4 regions of the Bacillus cihuensis genome follow, and region 1 is predicted to be linked to each of the others. Evidence: riboswitches for the same ligand, from Rfam matches in the RefSeq annotation. Region 1 holds a riboswitch; each other region holds the start of a gene.
The links. A riboswitch is a leader RNA that binds a small molecule or an ion and turns the genes downstream of it on or off. The one in region 1 is predicted to bind S-adenosylmethionine.
Positions count from the first base shown of each region.

Region 2: another riboswitch for S-adenosylmethionine. It lies ahead of V179_RS0113910 (LLM class flavin-dependent oxidoreductase); the one in region 1 lies ahead of metK (methionine adenosyltransferase).
Region 3: another riboswitch for S-adenosylmethionine. It lies ahead of V179_RS0126400 (5-methyltetrahydropteroyltriglutamate--homocysteine S-methyltransferase); the one in region 1 lies ahead of metK (methionine adenosyltransferase).
Region 4: another riboswitch for S-adenosylmethionine. It lies ahead of V179_RS0121205 (methionine biosynthesis PLP-dependent protein); the one in region 1 lies ahead of metK (methionine adenosyltransferase).

Region 1 is NZ_KI632495.1:2,407,720-2,411,938, forward strand. Features, by position in the region: gene V179_RS0117290 (alpha/beta hydrolase) at 1-467, opposite strand, end outside; gene V179_RS0117295 (gamma carbonic anhydrase) at 697-1,218, shown strand; gene metK (methionine adenosyltransferase) at 1,477-2,673, opposite strand; SAM riboswitch class I at 2,890-3,052, opposite strand; gene pckA (phosphoenolpyruvate carboxykinase (ATP)) at 3,383-4,219, shown strand, end outside.
Region 2 is NZ_KI632495.1:1,681,016-1,685,234, forward strand. Features, by position in the region: gene V179_RS0113900 (MetQ/NlpA family ABC transporter substrate-binding protein) at 1-564, opposite strand, end outside; gene V179_RS30720 (hypothetical protein) at 839-1,054, opposite strand; gene V179_RS0113910 (LLM class flavin-dependent oxidoreductase) at 1,278-2,666, opposite strand; SAM riboswitch class I at 2,823-2,925, opposite strand; SAM riboswitch class I at 3,095-3,211, shown strand; gene V179_RS0113915 (acyl-CoA dehydrogenase family protein) at 3,290-4,219, shown strand, end outside.
Region 3 is NZ_KI632502.1:17,176-21,394, reverse strand. Features, by position in the region: SAM riboswitch class I at 325-435, opposite strand; gene V179_RS0126400 (5-methyltetrahydropteroyltriglutamate--homocysteine S-methyltransferase) at 448-1,566, opposite strand; SAM riboswitch class I at 1,691-1,799, opposite strand; gene V179_RS0126395 (YwqH-like family protein) at 2,070-2,426, opposite strand; gene V179_RS0126390 (hypothetical protein) at 3,001-4,219, shown strand, end outside.
Region 4 is NZ_KI632497.1:626,997-631,215, forward strand. Features, by position in the region: gene fumC (class II fumarate hydratase) at 1-1,104, opposite strand, end outside; SAM riboswitch class I at 1,349-1,461, shown strand; gene V179_RS0121205 (methionine biosynthesis PLP-dependent protein) at 1,542-2,654, shown strand; gene metC (cystathionine beta-lyase) at 2,651-3,823, shown strand; gene V179_RS0121215 (LTA synthase family protein) at 3,955-4,219, opposite strand, start outside.

The DNA.
Region 1 (4,219 bases):
TCATTTCTTGTGACAAGCTCAGGGGTTAAACCTGAGTCCACTCTGAACGTCGGATACGTCACATTCAATCCTAACGAAATCGCAGTCATTAGCTTAGATGGGTGTTTCACTAACCCTAAACAAGGGGATGAAAGAATAACCCCTGCTAAATCCAACTCTTCTTGCTGGAGTAGTCTAATTGCAATTAAACCACCCATACTATGACCAAGTAAAAAAACCGGGAGGGAATATTGATATGCTTCCTCGATCCATTTTTTTACTTCAAGTAAATATTGATCAAAGGATTGAATATGTCCTCTATATGCACGAGTTGTCATACCCTGCCCTGGAAGATCTCCCATAATCACATGGTAACCGGCGGACCGCCACATTTGTGATAGCCATTTATAGCGTCCGTGATGCTCCATAGCACCATGAACGATGACGATGACTCCTTTTGGGGTAACGTCTGCCTCCCATTTCCACATATGAAAATCTCCTCCTACTATTCCTCAAGATGCTAAATCTTTATTTACACTTTGCTATTCTTTATTTTATCCCGGATTATCAGGCTATAATACTATTTACAAAAATTGTTCGTACACGGATTAAGACTTCAGTCTAATTATCGCATAAAGATTGAATCTATTATAACGAAATACCTCGAACTATTGTATAGTAAAAATAACGAAACGGAAAGGATATGATGGATTAATGATTCTTTACGCCTATAAAGGAAAAAAACCAGAAATTGCACCGAGTGCCTACCTCGCTGATAACGCTGTCGTAACGGGCGATGTCATGATTGGCGAGGAAACAACAATCTGGTTCAATTCTGTTATTCGCGGCGATGTAGCGCCAACCATTATTGGTAACAAAGTGAACATTCAAGATAACAGCGTTCTTCATCAAAGCCCAAACAACCCGCTCATTATTGAAGATGAAGTGACTGTTGGTCATCAAGTCACCCTACATAGTTGCAAACTACGCAAAGGAGCGCTTATCGGGATGGGGTCAATCATTCTGGACGAAGCAGAAATCGGCGAGGGAGCATTTATCGGTGCTGGAAGCCTCGTGCCACAGGGGAAAGTTATTCCACCCCATACACTCGCTTTCGGGCGCCCCGCTAAAGTCGTGCGGGAACTGAACGATGCAGATCGGGAAGACATGAAACGCATCGTCCGCGAATACGCGGAAAAAGGGCAGTACTACAAGAATGAGAAACAAATTCTAGATTGATCTTATTAAAAGGGTGCGTCTGACCTCACATTCTATTCATCGCATATTATGTTCAAGTGCTTTTAGATGTGAGATCTAACTTTCACCCTTTTACACATATTTATTCTTAAATTGACTCGCTCCTCACAATTAGAAAATCGCTATACGCATTTACACGCTCTCCTAGTCTCTTCTATAATAACTCATACCTCCCAGTATTTCTTAGTAAATTATCCAAAAAAAAGAAAACCACAATGTGGATTCCTCTTTTTTTGGATATTATTGAGCTTGTTCTTTCAATGTTGCTGCTTTGTCTGTGCGTTCCCAAGGAAGATCAACGTCTGTACGGCCGAAATGTCCATAAGCCGCTGTTTGTTTGTAAATTGGGCGACGTAAGTCAAGCATATTGATAATACCAGCTGGACGTAGGTCGAAGTTAGCACGCACCAAGTCAACTAATACCTCTTCGCTCACTTTTCCAGTTCCAAATGTATCAATTGCGATTGACACTGGTTGCGCTACACCAATTGCATACGCCAATTGCACTTCTGCTTTATCAGCAAGTCCTGCAGCTACGATGTTTTTCGCAACATAACGAGCAGCATAGGCTGCAGAGCGGTCAACTTTTGTTGCATCCTTACCAGAGAATGCGCCACCGCCGTGACGTGCATACCCGCCGTATGTGTCAACGATAATTTTACGTCCTGTAAGACCAGCATCACCTTGTGGTCCACCGATAACAAAGCGACCCGTTGGGTTAATGAAGTACTTCGTATCAGCATCGATTAATTCAGCAGGAACGACTGCTTTGATTACATGTTCTTTTAAGTCTGCTTGAATTTGTTCTAATGTTGTTTCTTCATCATGTTGTGTTGAAATAACGATTGTATCAACACGAACCGGTTGATTGTTCTCATCATATTCGATCGTTACTTGTGTTTTTCCATCTGGACGTAAGTAAGCTAGTGTGCCATCTTTACGAACAGCAGTCAAACGGTGAGAAAGTTTGTGTGCCAATGAAATCGGAAGTGGCATAAGCTCTTCTGTTTCATTACAAGCAAATCCGAACATTAAACCTTGGTCCCCTGCACCGATTGCTTCGATTTCAGCATCGCTCATTGTACCTTCACGTGCTTCAAGCGCTTGGTCAACACCTAAAGCGATATCTGCTGATTGCTCATCAATTGAACTTAAAACAGCACATGTCTCAGCATCGAAACCAAATTTTGCACGAGTATAGCCAATTCCTGCAATTGTTTCACGAACGATTTTCGGGATATCTACATATGCAGATGTTGTAATTTCACCAGCTACTAATACAAGACCAGTAGTTACTGAAGTTTCACATGCAACACGCGCATTAGCATCCTTTTCAAGAATAGCATCTAAAATTGAATCTGAAATCTGATCACAAATCTTATCCGGATGGCCTTCTGTAACAGACTCAGAAGTAAAAAGACGACGTTTTGTTGACATCTTAATTCCTCCTTAAATATTGAAAATATGTGTTAGGTACGCAAACGGAGGATTTTACCCCATCCATTTCATCCACCTTTTTTGACGGAGCTCGTTCCCTTATTGGTTTCTATAATAGATGCAGAACTTCTCAGCATTGTTCATCAGTGTTCCCGAAAAACATAAAAACCTTCCCTGTCATTGAGGAAAGGTTTATTAACTGAATCTATCCTTTCACTCTTATCGTTCAAGGGTCTTTTACCTTGCTCAGGTTAGCACCAACGCCAAAATTATTAAAAGAAAAATTGCTTACTTGCAATAAATCTTTCTCAAAATTTCTACACTTCGGCAGGTTGCTGGGTTTCTTAGGGCCTGTCCCTCCACCAACTCGGGATAAGAGAATCCGTACAATTTAAAATAATAACGTAATACACGGAAAAGTGTCAAGAATTTTTTCCTTAATCTTAGGAACCATTAACATGTGTCCTTTATTTCAATCAGTGGAGTTTTACTTCATTCCCACTGAATATTAGTCCCGTCTAGTGTCGCAAATACATGCGCTACGCTTTTTCAATTCCTTTTAGCCTTAAGTTAGGAGCTACAGCCCATAATACGGGGTAAATTACCTATTTCTGAAAAAAATGAGTTTAACACTACAATTAGTATAGACTATTAAACCTAATGTGTTATACTACTTCTATAAATAACAGTAAAGGAAGGTATCTCATATATGAATACAGTGGGCATTTCAAATGAGTTACATCAATTATTAACCGGATCAAATGTAAACGTACAGCTTTCTGTACCTCAATTAGTTGAGAAGGTTCTTAAAAGAAATGAAGGCATTCTTACATCAACTGGTGCAGTTAGCGCAGAAACCGGAAAATATACAGGACGGTCTCCTAAAGATAAGTATATAGTGGAAGAATTAGCATTCAATGACAAAATCGACTGGGGTCCGGTGAATCAACCTATTTCTGAAGATGCTTTTGCAAACCTTTACAATAAAGTAATGAACTATTTAAAACAAAAAGATGAGATTTTTGTATTCAAAGGATTCGCTGGCGCAGATGCTCAGCACCGCCTTCCTATTCAGGTCATCAATGAGTATGCTTGGCACAACTTGTTTGCCCATCAATTGTTTGTGCGTCCGAATAATGAGGAGTTACTCGGTCATCAAGCAGAATTTACGGTCATTTCTGCTCCCGGCTTCAAAGCGGATCCTATCGTTGACGGAACAAGATCAGAAACATTCATCATTATTTCATTTGAACGACGTACCGTACTAATCGGTGGGACTGAATATGCCGGAGAAATGAAAAAATCTGTTTTTTCCATTATGAATTACTTGCTCCCCGAAGCAGGAATTCTTCCGATGCACTGTTCAGCAAACGTCGGTAGAGAAGGGGATGTTGCTCTGTTCTTTGGTTTGTCTGGAACAGGTAAAACCACTTTATCCGCTGATCCAAGTCGAAAATTAATTGGCGATGATGAGCATGGCTGGTCTTCTAATGGTGTTTTCAACATCGAGGGTGGCTGCTATGCCAAAACAATCAACCTATCACGT
Region 2 (4,219 bases), 730 kb from region 1:
TGTTTGAGCGGCTTCGATTGGTTTAAATTTAAGCTCTTTGGGGTTACTAATGACATCCTTTTCAGAGGCACGAAGAGGATCGGCATTACTGTCAAATTCGATTATGCCATTATCCTTTAACACCGTTAAGCCCCTTGCTAGATTGGTAGGATCATTTGCAAGTACAATGGTACTGCCTTTCTCAATCTCATCCAATGATTGATACTTATTAGAATAAATACCGATGGGTGCTGTCGGTACCGTAATCACACTCGTTAATTCCATATCATTTTCTTTTGCGAACGCATTCATATATACCTCGTGCTGAAACAAGTTTGCATCCAGTGATCCGTTATTCAGTGCTGTATTTGGCTGTATGTAATCGTTGAATTCTTTCACGGTTACCTTATAGCCTTTTTCTTCTAAATAAGGCTTGACTCCTTTTTCTAGCATATCACTGTACGGGATTGTCGCCCCCAGTACTAATTCTTTCTTTTCACCGGCAGAGGATGAACTACCTGAATTACAAGCAGATAAAGCACCCATGACAAGTATGAATAGCAAAACAAAAATTTGTTTTTTCAATTTAACCACTCCCCTGTTTTTAGCGTTTGTTTACTCTTTTCGCGATATGCCCCCCTATATATTGGAATAGTTGCACTAAGACAACCACCAAAATGAGGTTTGTGTACATGATCGTATTATCATAACGATAGTACCCGTAACGAATAGCTAAATCCTCGATCCCCCACCCCAATGATTCCAACCATAGCGGAATAGACGATTAAGATAATGGCAGTCATGGTAAAGCCGGTCATCAATCCTGGCTTGGCTTCTGTAAGGATAATGTTTGTGATGATTAACCCGAAGTCCAGACAGCAACCGCAGCTTCGATGACTCCTTTATCAAATCTCTTGCAGATGATTCTACTAATTCTGCAAAAAAAAGGAATCCCCGCTACCGCTAGAGTCACCGTCGCTGCTAATGGTCTAATGGTTGTATCCACGAGAAAATTTTTAAATAACATTAAGAATACGATCAGGATAAACGGAATGGAACGGATTAGGTTGATCAAGATCTCAAAAACCTGTTTAATCCATATATTTTCTTAAAAATTCCGCGATCCGTGATAAACAAAACCATTCCTATAGATAGGCCCACCAGAATCGCGAATATTTCTCCCTTCTCGATCGTAAGCGAAACGTCATCTACACCCACAATCGTTTCCTTTTTACCCCTAAATTCCTTCTTAATGTGCTTCAACTCAATCATCCGGCTATTCCACTCCGCTCCTATTTTTACCGCTCGGTAAGGACACGTCTGTACTGGCTACCAGGATGGTCATCCGGCAAAATACTTTTCCCCCTAGGAAATAACTTTTCTCGCAATGTACCTGATTGATACTGCTTCTTATATAATCCCCGCTCTTGCAAGATTGGAATCACTAACTCAATAAAGGATTCCAAATCACCAGGCGTCACCAAATGGTTTAAATTGAAGCCGTCTACTCCTGATTCTTCAAATTGACGTTGTATAGCGTCCGCAACCTCTGATGGGTTCCCAACAATAATTTGGGTTCGATCTAATGACTCGAATCGTTTAAGTGCTTCACCAACAGATAATTTCTTCGGTGCATCCTTCGTTAAAGTAGCTGCTTTATAATGGCCGCCTTCCGTCGATTTCTTATATTCAAACGGCTCATTCGGATCCACGCCCTCAAACTCGGCAATGTCATAACCGCTAGCTCCGAACTGTGCTTTAGCAGCATCTGAACTCCATACTTTGTTATATTCCTCGAACTTCTGCCAAGCCTCTTCCGTCGTTTCGGCAACAATAACACTCAGAAAAGAAATGATTTTAATATTATCTGGATTACGACCATGCGTTTGTGCTCGCTGTCTAATATCCTCTGTGTAAAAACGAATTCTCTCAGGTGTGGGACCACCGACAAATATACACTCTGCATGTTTGGCTGCGAATTCCCTGCCGCGTTCCGATGTTCCCGCTTGATAAATGACAGGCGTGCGCTGAATGGAAGGTTCAGTTAAATGCGGCCCTTCCACTTTAAAATAGGTGCCTTCATGATTGATTTCATGTACTTTTTCGGGATCTACCAATGTATTCGTTTCCGCATTTTCAATCATGGCATTGTCTTCCCAGCTTTGCTCCCAGAGTTTATAAGACACCTCAAGGAACTCATCGGCTTTATTGTATCGTTCATCATGTTTGATCATATCTGGTAACCCAAAGTTTCTGGCTGCATTTGGGAGATAAGAAGTCACAACATTCCATGCAATTCTTCCCTTTGTCAAATGGTCTAAAGTAGAAAACCGTCTTGCATTTCCAAATGGTGGTTCATAGGTCGTACTAACTGTGATTGCGAATGACAAATTTTCTGTTACACTGGCCATCGCAGAAATGAGCAGCGATGCATCGTTCACTGGCACCTGTAAGCCATCTCGAATGGAAGGATCTTTACTCTTCTGATAAATATCATAAATGCCAAGGACATCTGCAAAAAAAATCGCATCAAACTTGCCTCGCTCCAATAGCTTTGCTAATTCAATCCAGTAGTCCAAATCCTTGTACCTGCGATGACGCTTATTGTCTGGATGCTTCCAAAGCCCATGGGAATTGTGCATCGAACTGCTCATATCAAAAGCATTTAAAATGATTTGTTTAGTCAATTTTTTTTCCTCCCTGTATTATATGATTTTTCTTATCCGCAAACTCGGATTAAAAGAAACGAAATAGGTTTCTCAGACTCCATTCAAAGTCATAAAAAATCCCCTTCTTTTACAAGAAAAGAAGGGGATTGATTGCCATACGAAAGCATACATCCCTTCTTATCTTTCAAGCATTTCGCTCGATGGAATTGGCACAGTACTAAACTAGTCTGTTGCCGAGGTTTCACAGGGCCAGTCCCTCCACCTCTCTAGATAAGAAAAACATTTTCATTCAGCTATTTACAAAAATATACATGAAGATTAAAATTATGTCAAATTATTTTTAACAATTAAAATAATAATTATATTATGAATTTTTCATAACTTTAGTATTGACAATTATTAGAATTCCATTTAATGTGAGGCTATCAAATAGAATACGTAACAAATTCTTATCAAGAGTCAGGGGAGGAAGTGGTCCTACGATCCTGCAGCAACCATTTATCCAAAGTGATAAGTAAAGGTGCTAATTCCAGCAGACAGTTCCAATGTCTGGCAGATGAGAAAGAGCAGCTAAGAAACAAAGTCCTCTTTCGTCAGCGAATGAGGACTTTTTTGATGTTAAGAAAATGGAGGCAAATGTTATGACCATTGTTCATCAGCAAATACCCGTCAACAAAACGCAAGAAGGACGAATAAAACAAGCAAAAGTATTAGCAGATATCTTTAAAAAAAGAGCAGCTAAAATCGACAGAGAGGGCGAATTTCCCTATGAAAACTTTGAAGATTTAAAGGAACAGGGCTTCTTAGCACTCACTGTTCCGAAAGAATATGGTGGTGCTGGAATTGATTTATATGAATTTCTATTCATTCAGGAAATCATCGCACAAGGTGATGCACCAACCGCTCTTTCCCTTGGCTGGCATCTAGGCTGCATCCTTGAGGCAGCCGAAAGAAGACACTGGAAAGAAGAAAGCTTTGCCAAGCTTTGTCAGTGGATTGTTCATGACAACGCCCTGATCAATGTGGCACAATCCGAACGCGCAACGGGGAGCCCTTCCAGAGGCGGGATTCCCACCACGACTGCCATCAAAGAAGGCAACGGCTGGCGGATCAATGGCGTTAAATCCTTCACCTCCATGGCCGTCGCACTCGATTATTCAATCGTCACTGTCGATGTCAATCAAACTGGCAAGAAAGGCTTTGTACTTGTTGATCATAAGCTGGAAGGTGTGTCTGTGGAAGAAACATGGGATAGTATTTCGATGCGGGGCACAAAGAGTGATGATCTGATTTTAGATCAAGTCTGGGTAGAATCGGATGCATTATTGGTACAAGAAGAGCTTAATCAACCCCATCCGAATGGCTGGTATCTTCAAGTACCTGCTGTGTACATTGGAATCGCCCTTTCTGCAAAAGAGTATGCTGTATCTTTCGCATCTACCTATCGTCCTAGTACACTGCCAGGTCCAATTAGTGATGTACCGGACGTAAGAAGAAAAATAGGAAAAATGGAACTAGAATTATTTAACGCTCGGGAAGTGTTATTTTCTGTTGCAAGAAAATGGATTGAA
Region 3 (4,219 bases), on a different contig from region 1:
CTCTATGGCGTTAAAACGCCGCCATTTATCACAACGACAATCCAGTAGCCTGCTACACTCGCCTAATCACAATGGTGGCGGTGCTAAGCCGGAATTTGAAGTACGTTCCATAATACAAATAAGATTACGTGCAAAGTAGATTGCTATATTAGTAAGTAGCGAAGCCCCGTCCCCATGTCCTTCATACAAAAGAGACCGTCCCATAGGGTTTTAGACCCCACATCTACTAAATATCCGTTTATATAACGTGTACATGACACAATAAACTGTGTATAGCATGTGAGATCATTGAGCCTTGGGACAGCCTGATTTGGCAAAGTATCCCTCTTATTTATCAAAGCATGCCGTTTTGCAGGAATTAGCACCTATTTAACTAGATTGTTAAAGGGTTGCCGGGTTTCGTAGGGCCAGTCCCTCCACCACTCTCTATAAGAGTTTATTTTATTGTTACTTCCAAACGTCTTGTGCAATATTCACAACGTGGCATACTTTTGCCCATTGTTCTTCTTCTGTCAGTACATTTCCTTCTTCTGTTGAAGCAAACCCGCATTGTGGACTCAAACAGATTTGATCTAATGGAACATATTTTGAAGCTTCTGCAATTCTTTCTTTAATCCGTTCAGGGTCTTCCAATTCGCCTTTTTTAGAAGTGATTAAGCCTAATACAACGTAAAGATCCGGTCGATTGATATGGCGTAACGGTTCAAAGCCACCTGAACGATCGTCATCAAATTCAAGGAAAAGACCGTCAAGATTTAATCCACCGAAGATCGTTTTAGAAGCATCCTCATAACCACCAGTGGATGAATACGTAGATCTGAAATTGCCTCGGCAAATGTGCATCGTAATGATCATATCATCCGGCTTATTTGCAATAGCCTCGTTGATTCCTCTTTGGAACAATTGTGCCAATGTAGCAGGATCAGACCCTCTATTAGCAATTTGTTCTCTCCCTTTTTCTGAAAAGAATAGGGACCAAGCTGTATCATCTAATTGCAGATAACGACAACCTGCATCATAAAGCGCCTGAATCACACCTTGGTAAGCAGCAATTAAATCATCATAAAATTCTTCGTGAGTGCGGTACACGTCTGTGTCAAGTGTTCCTCTGAAATAAAGCATATTGGGACTAGGTATTGCAAATTTTGCAACAGCATCGCCTGCAATACTATGAAGGAACTTATAATGGTCGATCATGTAATGATCGGAAAATGAGATTTTTCCAGTTACCTTAATGCCGTGTGCTCTCGTTTTAACGCCGTTAAATTGAATACCATCATTTGTTTCATGAAACAAAACGCCATCAAAACCTGAAAGAAAGTCTAAATGCCACCAAGCACGTCTAAATTCGCCATCAGTAACAGCGTTAAGACCAGCTTCTTTTTGCTTTTCAACTAACTTTATAATTTCCTCGTCCTCAATTTTACGTAATTCATCAGCGGTAATGTCACCGTTCTCCTTTTGTAACCGGGCCTGCTTAAGACGTTCTGGTCGTAAAAAGCTACCGACGTGATCGGCTTTAAATGGTGCATTCGTTACTAGTTCTTGTGCTGCTAACTCTGTCATGTTATTTCCTACTTTCTTTTATAGATTTTTCTTCAAGCATTTAATTAGTTCGAATTTTTCTCTTATAAACAAAAATAAAAGGGCCCTCAATAAGAAGAGGGCCCACGAAAATACGAGGACGATCTTCTTATCTTCTAGGCATGTTCTATACCTATTGGAATTAGCACCTTGCCGAAAACCGGCTGGTTGCTGAGACATCGTCGGGCCAATCCCTCCGTCTCTCTTGATAAGAATATGAATATGTAATTATTTGAAAAATCCGATTTATCCAACTTTATCATGCTGTAAAGGAAAAAACAAGTAGTTTTTTAACCGAGAAAGATTGGATCCGTTGAAATTTCACTTTATTTGAAGGAATAAAAGCTGGTAGAAGTGAGGTCTTCACGTCAAGATCCTGTTTGAGTTTTGGGTGAACTAGGTCTTCATTTTCAGTAAGGCGGATGCTAAACCTCGTCTATTTAATGATCAAAATAATATTGGGATTTTTAATTAGGAAATCATGTTTAACGTACCATTTTCTCTTCCCGTTCCGCTGCTTCAAGAGCGGCAATGGTCTGTTTGATTGAAATGATTTCTAATTGAATTTGTTGGATTTTCTCCGCTAACGTTGTAAATACGGAGCTGAATTGATTGTTACTTATGTCGCGATAGTTTGTTAACATTCCTACGGCTCTCGTATTATCAAAGGTATGGGCGAGTGCTGCATTCCAAGTGTTTGTAGAAAGCTCAGGTTCCGACACCAATCTTTCATGATGGATAAAATCCTGTTGGCAAGAATTCAATTCACTATTACAAATTTGGAGACGATGAAGTTGCTCTTCTTTCAATCTTAATAAACTATAATAATAAGCTAAAGACATCTATTGACCACCTCTTTTTTCCTTAGCGATTGAACGAATGAACGTATCTCAAGAAAACAAGTACTTTTACTATATCATGGAAAAACAGGGCTATATAATCAAAATGTATGATTTTCCGATATTTAGTAGTTGGGTCTTATTGACTATAGAGTAATTTGTGGATGGTTGTACGAAGGTGTGATTAAGTACAAATCTCGACATGTAATTCGTCATTCAATCATCTTTCAAGTAAGAAAATAAGCGGTTTTTTTATACATTTAATCAATCGATTGATTGATTACTTAAATATTCTCCCCCGATTCGACTATAATGCCAATAGAAGGAATGAACTGGAGGAGTTTTATATGATATATGCTATCGGCAAATTTTTACAAATTATTCTCAATCCATGTATAACTGAGCCGAGGAGATACGTGAGTTTTCGGCCCATTTAATCAATCGATTGATTATTGCATTGTCTGACTGAAGTTTCACTTTATCTCGACAATTCGGTTTTTTATTCCAATATCAGGAATTAATGTGTATAATTTTCTATAGTATAGTAGTGGAGTTTTAAAGAGAAAGGGGGCTTACTGTGACGGATTCTAATGAATACATCCCCTTTGAAAAGAAGCGGGAGATCTTTCAGGAAGAACTTAAGATCCTAAGAGAAAAACGATTGATTCCTAAATCTGATTACATAAGACTTAGCAGTGCATATGAACGGCATTATCACCAAGTGCGGCAGCAAGTAGCAATAATGGAAAAGCAACAGAAAAAAGATGAAACGGTTCAATCGAGCGAAATTCCAAATGAAGTTCCACATAACATTCAGCGAACTGAAGAGTTCGTGCAAAAACCAATTCAAGATTCATTACAAACACCAATGGCTAGCCCAAAACCAAGGCAAGTCATTCAACAGCAATCTGTTGTGAAACCTGTAAAATCAGTGGAGCAAATTCGAGAAAGAAATATAACACTTGTCTTGGTAATGGGTGTGATTCTGCTCTTGTTTGGCGGTCTTATATTAGCGACGTCAACGTGGGGAGCCTTGAATGCTGTTCTGAAAGTTTTCTGTATTAGCATGGTGTCAGTGTTTTTCTTTGGGATGGCTTTTATCGCCTTCAAACTAAAAATTAAGCAAACGGCCTTTGCCTTTTTAACGCTCGCAAGTCTATTCATTCCAATTACGATATTATCAGCTTCGTATTATCGGATATTTGGAGAATATTTATCGTTACAAGGTGATGGGAGAGGGTTATTAGGGTTGATTGGCGGAGTGATTTGTTTGGGGCTCTATTTTGTAATTGCTAAGCGTTTTGCTTCGAAATTATTCACTATTCTTTCATTGTTCACCTTTGCGTTAGCGGCATGCTTCGGCTTCACCTATGTGGCGCCAACTACAGAAACATTATTTATACTACTCATAATGTTTAACTTATTATTTTTATGGTATATGGATCGTTTGAAAAATCATCAACAATTGGCGTTATTCAAACCCTATTTATTTTACTTCATCCAATTCAAAATTATAGTCGAAGCGTTTGTTGTGTTTGTGCTAGCTTCAAGCACAGTATTTTATTCGTTTACTTTGCTCTTAGCATCACTGCAATTCCTACTGTTAACAATAAAATACAATCAAAAATATTATAATTTTGCCTTTAGTATTGTATTCAGCTACGGCTATATCCATCTTGTCTTGAACTCGGCTGTATTGAGTGATTTCACTTCTATTGCTTTTGCCGTACTTCCAATCGTGTTCTTTGCTCTATATTTATTTATGGCTAACAAAAATGAAGAAGTATCGAAAAGCT
Region 4 (4,219 bases), on a different contig from region 1:
TAAGAAGTTATAAATGATTACAGGCTTGTATACATTCAATTCAAAATTTCCTTGGCTTGCAGCGAATGAGATAGCTGTATCATTTCCGACTACTTGTACCGCAATCATCGTTAATGCTTCACTTTGAGTTGGATTTACTTTACCAGGCATAATTGAACTTCCTGGTTCATTTTCAGGAATTGCGATTTCTGCGATACCACTTCTTGGACCGCTCGCTAACCATCTTACATCGTTTGCGATCTTCATCAAGTCTGCAGCAAGTGCTTTGATGGCACCATGTGCATAGGCAATTTCATCGTGACTTGTTAATGCATGGAATTTATTATCCGAGGTAACAAAATCATATCCAGTATCAGCTGCCATTTGTTGTGCAGAAAGTGCAGCAAATTCTGGTTTAGAGTTAATTCCTGTTCCGACGGCTGTTCCACCAAGTGCCAAATTCAAAATATGCTTGCTGCTCTCCTCAATCATATAAAGTGATTTATCAAGCATCGCTCTCCAGCCGCTGATTTCTTGCCCAAGTGTGATTGGTGTAGCATCTTGTAAATGTGTACGACCGATTTTTACGATATCCGCGAATTCCTGTTCTTTCGCAGCAAATGTATCTCTGAGCACTTTGATCGCAGGAACCAATTTGCTTGCTACTTCAACATACGCCGCTATATGCATCGCAGTTGGGAATGTATCATTTGAGCTTTGCCCTTTGTTCACATCATCGTTTGGATGAAGCTTTTCATCACTGCCATTTTCCTTCAACCATTCGTTTCCTTTGTTTGCGATGACTTCATTTACGTTCATATTACTTTGTGTACCACTACCCGTTTGCCAGACAACGAGTGGGAAATGCTCGTCCAATGTACCTTCAAGAATTTCTCCACATATTTTTACTATGGCATTTTTCTTCATTTCAGATAAATCACCAAGATCAAAATTCACTTTAGCTGCCGCTTGTTTTACATAAGCAAACGCATGAATTAATTCAATCGGCATTTTTTCATAGCCTATTTTGAAGTTGTTACGGCTTCTTTCAGTTTGTGCACCCCAATACTTGTCAGAAGGAACCTTTACTTCCCCCATTGTATCTTTCTCAATTCTGTATTCCATTTCTTCTCCTCCAAATCTCTGTTATAACGCTAATACAGTCCTACTTAGTAGGAATCCCCTTTATTTTGTTAGCGCTTTAGTTTTTAAAAATTCTACATACATTATTATTGTACAAATGTTTTGCATTTAAAAGCAAATAAAAAAAAAGCTGTCCATCGTTTCTTAATACATAAATATGGATTTGCTTTTAATTGACATTAAAGATAAAGTATAGTAAATTCATAATTAACTAAATAATCAGGATTTCTTATCAAGAGAGGTCGAGGGAATGGCCCTGTGACGCCTCAGCAACCAGCAATAATAACATATTGCCAAGGTGCTAATTCCATCAAGCTATTTATGCTTGGTAGATAAGAAGAGACTGCATACTTATGCGCTTATAAAGTCTTCTTCTTAAAGAAGACTTTTTTTATTTTCTAGAAAAGGAGCCGTGAACGATAGTGAAAATTGATACACAATTAGCTCAATTAGGGAATCGAAGTGAAACTGTAACTGGTACAGTAAGTCCTCCTGTATATTTCTCTACTGCATATCGCCATAATGGCATTGGCCAATCAACTGGATATGATTATTCTCGGTCAGGAAACCCAACTCGTCAGCTGCTCGAACAAGCGATAGCTAATCTTGAAGGTGGCGATCAAGGATTTGCTTGCAGCTCTGGAATGGCTGCCATTTTCACAGTTCTTTCCCTTTTCCAGTCTGGTGATGAATGGATTGTCAGCAATGATTTATACGGCGGCACCTATCGATTGCTGGAAAAGGATTTTAAAAAATGGGGGTTAACATGTACATATGTTGATACAAATAACATAGCCGAGATTAAAAACAGTATTTCCCCTCAAACAAAAGCGATTTTTCTTGAAACGCCTACGAATCCGCTAATGCAGGAAACAGATATTGATGCAGTGTCAGCTATTGCAAAACAGTACGATGTCTTATTAATCGTGGATAATACATTCTATACACCTCTTCTGCAAAAACCGCTAGAAAACGGCGCCGATATTGTGATTCACAGTGCTACAAAATATTTAGGCGGACATAATGATGTACTTGCCGGACTCATAGTATCAAAAGGTAAAGATCTTTCTGAAGCTCTAGCACATCACCATAATAGTGCAGGTGCAGTACTAAGTCCATTCGATTCATGGCTGTTAATGCGTGGTATGAAGACACTTTCTTTGCGAATGGAAAGACATCAAGAAAACGCACGGAAACTTGCAGATTATCTTTCTACCCATGAATCCATTACAGATGTTCTCTATCCAGGAAAAGGCGGAATGCTTTCTTTCCGAGTAAGCGATGAACAATATGTGAATTCATTTTTGCAAAGCTTGAACCTTATCTCATTTGCTGAAAGCCTTGGCGGAGCGGAAAGTTTTATTACCTACCCTGCCACACAAACACATGGAGACATCCCTGAAGAGATAAGATTCGCAAATGGTATATGTAATAGGCTGCTTCGATTCTCTGTAGGTATTGAAGCATCGGAAGATATTATCCATGATCTAGATCAAGCATTCGCTAAGATGAAAAAGGAGGTTTTAGCATGACAGCCGACCATTTCAGCTTTGAAACATTGCTTCTCCATAATAACCATAAATTTGATTCAAGAAACGGAGCAGTTAGCGTGCCGATTCAGCATGCTTCCACTTTCCATCAATTTGATTGTGACCAGTTTGGGAAATATGATTACAGCCGAAGCGGGAATCCCACTCGCGAAGCGTTAGAAGAGATCATTGCAGGACTAGAAGAAGGTACAAATGGATTTGCCTTCGCATCAGGAATGTCGGCTATTTCTACTGCTTTAATGCTTTTATCAGCTGGCGATCATGTGATCGTATCTGAAGACGTGTATGGCGGAACATTTCGGATGGTCACACAAGTACTTTCCCGCTTTAATATTGAACATAGCTTTGTTGATATGACTGACATAGCAAATGTGAAGTCAGCCATTCAACCTAATACGAAAGCCATTTATATCGAAACTCCTTCCAATCCCCTTTTGAAGGTAACCGATATTCATGGAATCTGTTGTATTGCGAAACAAATTGGTGCATTAACATTTGTTGACAATACATTTCTAACGCCAGCGTTGCAAAAGCCACTAACATTGGGAGCAGATATAGTCCTTCATAGCGCGACTAAATTTTTATCAGGACATAGCGATGTCGTTGCCGGCCTTGCTGTCGTACGGGATCCAGAAATAGCAGAAAAACTCAGATTTCTGCAAAATTCATTCGGAGCTGTTCTTGGCGTACAAGATGCATGGCTTGTCATGCGAGGTCTGAAAACATTGCATGTTCGAATGGAGCACTCTGTGCAATCCGCTCAAAAAATCGCGGCATTCTTGGAATCCCATCCCCTTGTAAAAAAAGTTCATTATCCAGGACTTAACAGCCATCCACAATTTGCTTTGCAAAAGCAACAAGCGAAATCAGCTGGTGCAGTATTTTCGTTTGAATTAGAAAATGAAGATGTGCTACGCTCCTTTGTTTCTAATGTTACTCTACCAGTTTTTGCTGTAAGCCTTGGTGCTGTCGAAACGATTTTATCTTATCCAGCGAAGATGTCACACGCTGCAATGCCTGACTGTGAACGTGAAAAACGAGGCATCACGAAAAGCTTACTTCGTCTTTCAGCGGGCCTTGAAAATCCAGATGACCTGATTAAAGATTTTTCGGAAGCCTTGGAAAAAAGTAAACTGGTACTTACCGTTTAATAAATTTTTTCTTGAAGAAGAGTGTCAAAAGGGTCTGACCTCTCACTCTAAATCAGTATGGAATGTTTCATAGTATCCTAATATACTGTATTTAGTTGTTGCGAGGCCTGACCCTTGGACACCTTCTTTTTTTAATCTTTTGTACTGGTAAACCGCAATAAATCTCCAAATATAATCTCATCAGACAACCCTAATTCATCATATACAGTTTGCCGATATGGTTCACATGTAGCATTATTCAACTGTTCCCCCGATCCTTTACGATAGCAAACCCCATCTTGGAAAATATACGTATCATTTACAAAACCGCCATCTCTGAAAATCACGGGATGATTTGGAGATCTTGTAAACAAGTTGTGACCAAACGATATTGTTTGTTCTGTTTTTATTCCTAAG